2 regions of the Exiguobacterium sp. s80 genome follow, and region 2 is predicted to be linked to the other one. Evidence: a T-box and tRNA genes for the amino acid it is inferred to sense, from the RefSeq annotation. Region 2 holds a T-box; the other holds one or more tRNA genes.
What was found. The T-box of region 2 lies ahead of leuS (leucine--tRNA ligase). A T-box ahead of a tRNA ligase gene usually reads a tRNA of that ligase, here a tRNA-Leu.
Positions count from the first base shown of each region.

Region 1 (4,432 bases), on a different contig from region 2:
ATCATCATTTAGAAAATTAATCGTTAATTGAAGGAGGAAGAAGATGAGGTATCCATTTTTCGGCTGGACAGGGCAAACGATTGGTATAACAGCATTATCTTCCGGCTTACCTGATGCGCTCCATCCTTTACTCGAAGAATCCAAGTTACGTTTAGAGGATCGGCAGATGGAGACGATGATTGGTGATACGGTTTGGACACAAAAGAAAGCACAGAGTACAACAGCATCGGTTCGGGCATCTGAATTGATGCAAATGTTCCAAAACCCAAATATCGATGCGATCCTGCCGCCGTTTGGTGGCGAACGTGCCCTGGATATATTACCGCATCTAGACTTTTATGAGCTGCCGGTGAAATGGTTACTCGGATATTCAGATACGAGTACGGTCTTGTTCGCAATTACCGTAAAAACGGGGATTGCGACAGCACATGGTCCGAACGTGCTTGAGTTGAGAAGTGAAGAATGGGACGAGACGACAGCTGCTTGGCGTCGCGTGCTTGCAACACCGCGTGATGGTTCCGTGACCCAGTGGATGTCGACAAGGTTTCAGACAGCCTGGAATCACAACGTGCGCCCTGAGCGCTTTATGTTCCATTTCGATCAACCGACGGAATGGAAAACCCTGAATCCATCCATCACTCAGGTGACGGGTCGACTTCTCGGAGGATGCCTCGAAACCGTCCGTCATTTAATCGGTACGCCTTATGGCGATGTCCGTGCATTTCAAGAACAACAACTCGGGGGTGAACCGATTCTTTGGTACTTCGAAGCCTGTGAAGCCAGCGCGACTGATCTTCACCGTTCCTTGATGCAGATGCATCTTGCCGGCTGGTTTGATAACGCAACTGGTATTTTGTTTGGTCGAACAAGCGCAGGGCAGGCAATCGAAGATTATGCATTATTGGATGTCTACCAAATGATTGCAACAGAGACAGGACTGCCGATTTTTTATGATTTAGACATCGGTCATCAGCCGCCCCAATTGACACTCGTCAACGGTGCGACGGCAACAGTGACGCTTCAAGGAAAAGATTCACGGCTTGATATGACATTCAACTAAGGAGATTTCATATGGCGACACGACATTTTCAATCGCTTGGTGCATATAAGCGAATCTACATCAATCCGGAAACACGCCGGATGACGTTACCAGAACCTTTTTATGATGCACTCGGACTGACGGATGAAGTAATGATTGCGCAAGTCGGACAAGTCCTCGTCATGCGCAATCCAGACGAGATGGTCGAGATGGAGACCGAATTATTAGCGCAAATCGTTGAAGAAGGATTTGCGGGGCAAGAGCTCATTCGCGAATTCGCTTACCGGAAGGCGCAGCATGAACAACGGTTGCGCCAGCACATATTACAAGATGATCATCCAGAGTCGTCAGCTCAACTAGAAATCGAACTATAACAACAAGGAGTGAGGACCGGATGCGAACAGGTACAAAAATTGGTTTAGGCGTGATTGGTTCAGGGATGCTTGCAGCAAGCTATTACTTTTACGAAATGGCGATCGCAACGAATCCGAAACCCTTCTTGACGAACAACCGTGATTTAAGTGATGAGATGGTCCGATTGATGCAACCGGGTCAGACATGGATTAAGGAACAACCGTTAGAACTCGTCGCGACGCAAGCACATGATGGATTAACCCTTCGCGCACATTACTTACCGCCACTCGTTGCGTCCGATCGAGTCGTCATTCTCGTACATGGTTACGGTGGTGTCGGAACGGACTTAGCAGGATTCGCCTATCTGTATCATCAAGCGGGTTTTCATGTGTTGATGCCGGACAATCGTGGTCACGGAAAAAGTGACGGAAATTACATCGGTTTCGGTTGGCATGACCGGCAAGACTGTCTGCGCTGGATCGACTATTTAGTCGGACGTGTTGGAACGGATTCTTCCATCTTTTTACATGGTGTATCGATGGGGGGGGCGACGGTTTTGATGACGAGCGGAGAAACATTACCTGCTCAAGTCAAAGGCATCATCTCCGACTGTGCTTATACATCAGTCAACGCAGTCCTCGCCTATCAGATGAAACGGATGTATCGTTTGCCGCACTTTCCGTTCCTTGCGATGACGAGTTTATTGACGAAATTAAAGGCTGGTTACTTCTTCAGTGAAGCTTCCGCACTAAAACAAGTCAAAAAGGCGGCGGTACCGATCTTATTCATTCATGGGGATGCAGATACGTTCGTTCCGACATCGATGGTCTATGAACTGTATGATGCTTGCCAAACGAAGAAGGAACTCGTCGTCATTCCGAATGCGGCACATGCAATGGCTTATTTTGAAGCACCCGATCGATACGATGAAGTCGTCGAGGCATTTGTTCGGCGCGTATTGTCAGCATGACAAATGAAAGTGTATGAAGCGGAAGGAATGGATTGACAAAAATCAGTCCATTTCGTATTCTACAATCATATAAGTCATGTCGTCGTGGCGGAATCGGTAGACGCGCTAGACTCAGAATCTAGTGGTGGCAACACTGTGGAGGTTCAAGTCCTCTCGGCGGCATTTCCATAAGTTGAAGACCTGTTAGTAGGTCACAGACTATAGACAAACTAGATGGAAGGTCACTTGCATGTGATTTTCCATCTTTTTTTGTTCTCTCTTTCCTTCCTAAGCGTCTTCCTGTGGCAAACATCGCGCCGCTACAGCGAAGCTGCAGGGTCGCTCCTGTTTGCTTTCCGCTAGGAAGCAGTTAGATCGAAAATCGCGACTTTTTTAGTTTTCTTTCAGATAATTCAGTTTTTTTACCAAAACATGTTTCAAAGGGACCATTATTAAGGAAAATATCCTAATAGAGGGCCGTGCCTTCAAAAGAAGGGGGTAAAAAGGATGAATAAACGTTTTTCTATCTTATTTTTATTGATGGGATGTCTGTTCGTATTAAGTGCGTGTAGCATCGGTTCAAATGATGATTCATCGTCAGAGGACAAAACGTACAAAGTCGGGATCGACGTCACCTATCCACCATTCGAGTACAAGGACGGGGATACGTACAAAGGAATCGATATCGATTTGATTCAAGCGATTGCAGACGACCAAAACTTCAAGATTGAATTTGAAGCGATGGACTTTAGCGGAATCATTCCTGCTCTGCAGGCGGATCAACTCGACATCGCGATTGCCGGGATGAGTATCACACCGGAACGTGAAAAAGTCGTTACCTTCTCTGACCCATATTTTGAAGCCGGACTGATTCTTGTCGTCAAAGACAACAATGATGACATCAAGTCGGTTGATGATTTAAAAGGGGAACGCGTGGCAGTTAAAAAAGGGACGACGGGGGCAAAGTATGCAACGGATAACGCGGATAAGCTAGGCATTAAAGTTACACAATTCAATGATAGTCCAGCGATGTTCCAGGAAGTCAAAAATGGGAATGCAGCAGCCTTGATTGAAGACTATCCAGTCATCTCGTATGCCAACAAACAACAAAACCTTGGTCTGAAACTCGTGGGAGATCGTTTAAATGGAGATAATTACGGGATTGCCGTCCTTAAAGGGGAAAACGAAGACTTGATGAAAAAAATCAATACAGGTTTAGCGAATTTAAAAGACAGTGGCGAGTACGACGAAATCGTTGATCGTTATTTAAAATAATCACCCGATTGAGTGAATGATAAGGGAGTTGAGCTGCTGATGGAAGTAGCAAAAGCTGCATTTCCGTTTTTCTTAGATGGGTTACAAGTTACCTTATATATCTTTATCATCGCCGTCATCGCAGGATTCTTGATTGGTCTCATCGTTGCCTTGATGCGCTTGTCTCCATTAAAACTTTTAAATGGGATTGCGATCGTTTATATCGATGTGATTCGTGGGACACCGTTCATCGTTCAACTGTTCTTCATTTATTTTGGTTTGAACTCACTCGAATGGTTATCGATGGACCGGATGTACGCGGGGATTTTGACGGTCGCGATCAATGCAGGGGCCTATTTTGCAGAAATCATCCGGGCCGGCATCCAGTCGATTGACAAAGGTCAAACCGAAGCCGCACGATCGCTCGGGATGACGGGCCGTCAAACGATGGTCCAAATCATTTTACCGCAAGCTTTTCGGAGAATGTTGCCGACCATTACGAACCAATCGATCATTAGTTTAAAGGATACTTCGTTGCTCTCGATTATCGGCATCGCCGATTTGACGCAACAAGGACAAGTCCAGCAAGCGACGACGTTTGAACCGTTCATCGTCTGGTCCGTCGTCGGCTTAATGTATTTCGTCATCATCTATCTGCTGTCGATGTTAGCGAAATTCTTGGAACGGAGGTTTACGCTACGATGAGTATCATTCAAGTAGATAACTTAAAAAAGTCATTCGGAAAAAATGAAGTCCTAAAGGATATCTCCGTTGAAGTAGAAGAGAAAGAAGTCGTTTGCGTCATTGGGCCATCTGGTTCCGGGAAAAGTACGTTT
Region 1 is NZ_JACSMP010000001.1:936,961-941,392, reverse strand. It holds gene KNP94_RS05025 (thioredoxin family protein) at 1-12, shown strand, start outside; gene KNP94_RS05020 (S66 family peptidase) at 44-1,060, shown strand; gene KNP94_RS05015 (hypothetical protein) at 1,072-1,413, shown strand; gene KNP94_RS05010 (alpha/beta hydrolase) at 1,434-2,363, shown strand; tRNA gene KNP94_RS05005 (tRNA-Leu) at 2,442-2,525, shown strand; gene KNP94_RS05000 (transporter substrate-binding domain-containing protein) at 2,850-3,617, shown strand; gene KNP94_RS04995 (amino acid ABC transporter permease) at 3,657-4,301, shown strand; gene KNP94_RS04990 (amino acid ABC transporter ATP-binding protein) at 4,298-4,432, shown strand, end outside.
Region 1: it encodes a tRNA-Leu, which carries the amino acid that the T-box ahead of leuS (leucine--tRNA ligase) is inferred to sense. The anticodon was not compared.

Region 2 (4,432 bases):
AAGGAGTGAGCAGAGGCTCGAACTTCCTTTTATGACTGGGCATTGCAGAAAAAGATTGTCACAGAGTTGATCCGATACAATCCGTTGACTGAAAATCAGCGGTTTGCGCACCACTGGACGCAAAAAGAATTTATTCGACATACTACGAGTATCGACTTACGACCATCCGTAGAAGAAATTACACAGACATTTCATAAAAAGACGCGGAGTATGGTTCGGAAATCATTGGCTTCTGACTTAGTTGTCCGACGAGGGACACACGAAGATTTACAATCATTCATTCAGTTGTATTATCAGACGATGGACCGAAAGGATGCCTCGAGCCATTACTACTTTTCTCGAGACTACTTCGAACAGTTATTTGAGTCGACGAGCCTCTGTACGCCGCTCCTCTTGATTGCAGAACTTAACGAGGAAATCATCGGAGGTTACTTCGTTTTACTTGGCCGAGAATTTGCACATGGTCATTTGATTGGCTGTAAGCGGGATGAACATAAGGTCTATCCAAATCAACGGTTAGAATTTGAGGCTATTTTATGTGCGAAAGATGCCGGGTTGGTCGAACAGCATTTAGGTGGCGGGTATAAAGAGCGTGATAGCCTGTTCGAGAGTAAGTGTCGCTATACGGGCTATCGTTTATTTGAATATCATTTAGGAAAAAATGTTCTACTGCCTGCTCAATATGAACAACTGTGCCAGCTCTATGGAGACGGAGAGTTGGAACATTATTTTCCGGGATATCGTTCGCAACCAACACTGATTTCGAAATGATAAAAACGACAGTCCATCACTGTCGTTTTTTTTGTTAAAATCAAAAAAAGGAGTGAATGGGATGCAAACGAGGGGTTTAATCTTCGATATGGATGGCGTCATTTTAGATAGTGAAATTCGCTACTTTGGGGTACATAAAAAAATGTTTCATCAACTCGGGATTCCACTTGATTTAGTTCAATATGCGACCTTCATGGGTAAGACGGGCGACGAGATGTGGCAGGAATTAATTGAACAACATCGCTTACCGCATCAAACGGATGTGTTACTTGCACAGGAACATGACTTATTTCAACAACACGCCAAGCCGGAAGACTGTGGATTAAAGGAAGGGGTTCATGAGTTGATGAGTATCGCTCGAAGCGAAGGTTACGGGATTGCAATTGCATCATCGAGTTCGCTTGAAAAAATTGAACGCGTCATCGCATTTTATGGGTTGACAGTCGACGCCTACACGAGCGGTTTTGAAGTCCCGCGCTCTAAACCGGACCCAGCTATCTTCGAGCTGACAGCAAAACGGATGGGTCTCGCCCCAGAGTCATGTATCGTCATTGAGGACGCGGCGAACGGCATGATGGGGGCGAAAAAAGCTGGGATGGAAGTCATCGCGTTACTCGACGACCGGATGCCGGGGCAGATGTTACATCACGCGGATCATCAGGTTTCAACACATGCTGCGATTGGAGAAATTTTACGGAAACGTTGACGGTTGATTAAGATTCAGATTAAACTAACTAATAGATAGTCAGATGCAACGAACTGAAGTAGTAGTGGAGACATTCCGTTTAGAGAACTGGTGGGTGGTGCAAACCAGTCGGAACTGTCCATGAACTCGTCAGGGAGCATGATTCGTGAACAACGAGTAGCGAATCCGGTCCTTCACACCGTTATCTGTGAGTCAAGCGGTCTGTCATTGACAGACAACGTGGGTGGTACCGCGGAAGCCAAACCGGTCTTTCGTCCCTATTCTTAGGGGCGGAGGACCGGTTTTTTTAATCAGAGGAGGAAGAATAGATGTCGTATAATCATCGTGAGATTGAACCAAAATGGCAAGCGCGCTGGGAACAGGATAACGCGTTCGTAACGACGGAAGACCCAAGTAAGGAAGGCTTTTATGCCCTCGACATGTTTCCTTATCCATCGGGAGCAGGACTGCATGTCGGACACCCGGAAGGATACACGGCAACGGATATCCTCGCACGGATGAAACGGATGCAAGGGTATAACGTCCTTCACCCAATGGGATGGGATGCGTTCGGACTCCCGGCAGAACAGTATGCACTCGATACGGGGAATGACCCGCGTGAGTTCACGGCACAAAATATTGAAACGTTCAAACGTCAGTTGAAAGACCTCGGTTTTTCATATGATTGGGACCGTGAAATCAATACGACGGATCCGAAATACTACAAATGGACACAGTGGATCTTTACACAACTGTACGAAAAAGGACTTGCGTTCGTCGATGAAGTGGCAGTCAACTGGTGCCCGGCACTTGGAACGGTCCTTGCGAATGAAGAAGTCATCGATGGATTGTCTGAACGTGGAAATCATCCCGTCGTCCGTGTCCCGATGCGCCAGTGGGTCCTTAAGATTACGGAATACGCGGACCGTCTCCTCGACGATTTAGATGAACTCGATTGGCCGGAGTCGGTGAAAGAAATGCAGCGGAACTGGATTGGTAAATCGGAAGGTGCGGAAATCGACTTTACGATTGACGGCCACAAAAAACAAGTCACGGTCTTCACGACACGTCCGGATACAGTCTTCGGCGCAACGTACCTCGTCTTAGCACCGGAGCATCCATTCGTCGCGGACATCATGACAGCAGAACATCAGGCAGCAGTCGAACGTTATATCGCGTCTGTTCAGACGAAATCGGATCTTGAACGGACGGATCTTGCAAAAGAGAAGACAGGTGTCTTCACGGGTGCGTTCGCCGTCAACCCGATTTCTGGCGAACGTCTTCCGATCTGGATTGCCGACTATGTTCTTGCGACGTATGGAACAGGTGCCATCATGGCCGTTCCGGCACATGACGAACGCGATCATGAGTTTGCGAAACAGTTTGACCTTCCAATCATCGAAGTCGTAAAAGGCGGAAATGTCGACGAAGCAGCGTATACGGGAGAAGGGGAGCATGTCAATTCACAAATGCTCGACGGTCTCTCGAAGGCGGACGCAATCGAAACCATCATCGCGGAACTCGAAACGAACCAAGTCGGACGGAAGAAAATTACGTATCGTCTGCGTGACTGGCTCTTTAGCCGTCAACGCTATTGGGGCGAGCCGATTCCAGTCGTCCATATGGAAGATGGAACGATGAAGACGCTGGATAAAGAAGAGTTGCCGCTTGAACTTCCGATGATTCCTGAAATCAAACCGTCGGGAACAGGAGAGTCGCCGCTTGCTCTTGCAGAAGAGTGGCTCGACTATACGGATCCTGTGACAGGGATGAAAGGACGCCGCGAAACGAACACGATGCCACAATGGGGCGGTAGCTGCTGGTACTACCTTCGTTTCATCGATCCGCATAATGAAGAGGCACTCGCGGATCCGGAGAAATTAAAATACTGGCTTCCGGTCGATATTTATATCGGTGGGGCAGAACATGCGGTCCTTCACTTACTGTACGCACGTTTCTGGCACAAAGTGTTATACGACATCGGCGTTGTTCCGACGAAAGAGCCATTCCAAAAGCTGTATAACCAAGGGATGATTCTTGGCGAAAACAACGAAAAAATGTCTAAATCACGCGGGAACGTCATCAATCCGGATGAAATCGTCAAATCACACGGAGCAGATACGCTTCGTCTGTACGAAATGTTCATGGGACCACTCGATGCGTCCGTATCTTGGTCGGAAAATGGGCTCGACGGTGCACGTCGCTTCCTTGACCGCGTCTGGCGTTTGTTCGAACGGACTGCAGACATTCAAGATGTCGAGACGGTTGATGCCGACTTTGAACGTGTCTATCACCAGACCGTCAAGAAAGTGACGGAAGACTTCTCGAACATTCAATTCAACACAGGGATTTCGCAGTTGATGGTCTTCGTCAACGAAGCGAACAAACAGCAAGTGTTACCGCGTCACTTCCTTCGTGGATTCATTCAGTTGTTGACACCAGTCGCACCTCACCTCGGGGAAGAGTTATGGGAGCAACTAGGGTTTGAAGAGACATTAACGTATGCGGCATGGCCGACATATGATGAAACGAAACTCGTCAGTGATACGATAGAGTTCGTCATTCAAGTCAACGGAAAAGTCCGTTCAAAATTGACAATCAGTATCGACGCAACAAAAGAAGAAATCGAAGCACTCGCTTTTGCAGATGAAAAAACAAAAGAGTGGATTGGCGACAAGACGGTTCGTAAAGTCATCGTCGTACCGAAAAAGCTCATCAATATCGTAGCAAACTAATACGAATCCCCTTGCCCATGTAGTCATGGGGGAAGGGGATTGTTTTTGAATTCAGTCTCGCGTCCGCTTTTTTTTTAGTGCGCCTTCTGCTACACTGAATCAGAAACCGAGAGAGAAAGGCGATTTGTGTAAATGAAACGATCCTATATAGTCTATACAACGATTTTTGCCGTCGTCTCCGGTCTGATCCTTTGTATTCTACTCGTCTTCTCAAAACCAGAGACGTTAGTGCAAATTCAAG
Region 2 is NZ_JACSMP010000003.1:56,710-61,141, reverse strand. It holds gene KNP94_RS08195 (hypothetical protein) at 1-9, shown strand, start outside; gene KNP94_RS08190 (peptidoglycan bridge formation glycyltransferase FemA/FemB family protein) at 43-771, shown strand; gene KNP94_RS08185 (HAD family hydrolase) at 833-1,477, shown strand; T-box leader at 1,517-1,739, shown strand; gene leuS (leucine--tRNA ligase) at 1,786-4,191, shown strand; gene KNP94_RS08175 (hypothetical protein) at 4,324-4,432, shown strand, end outside.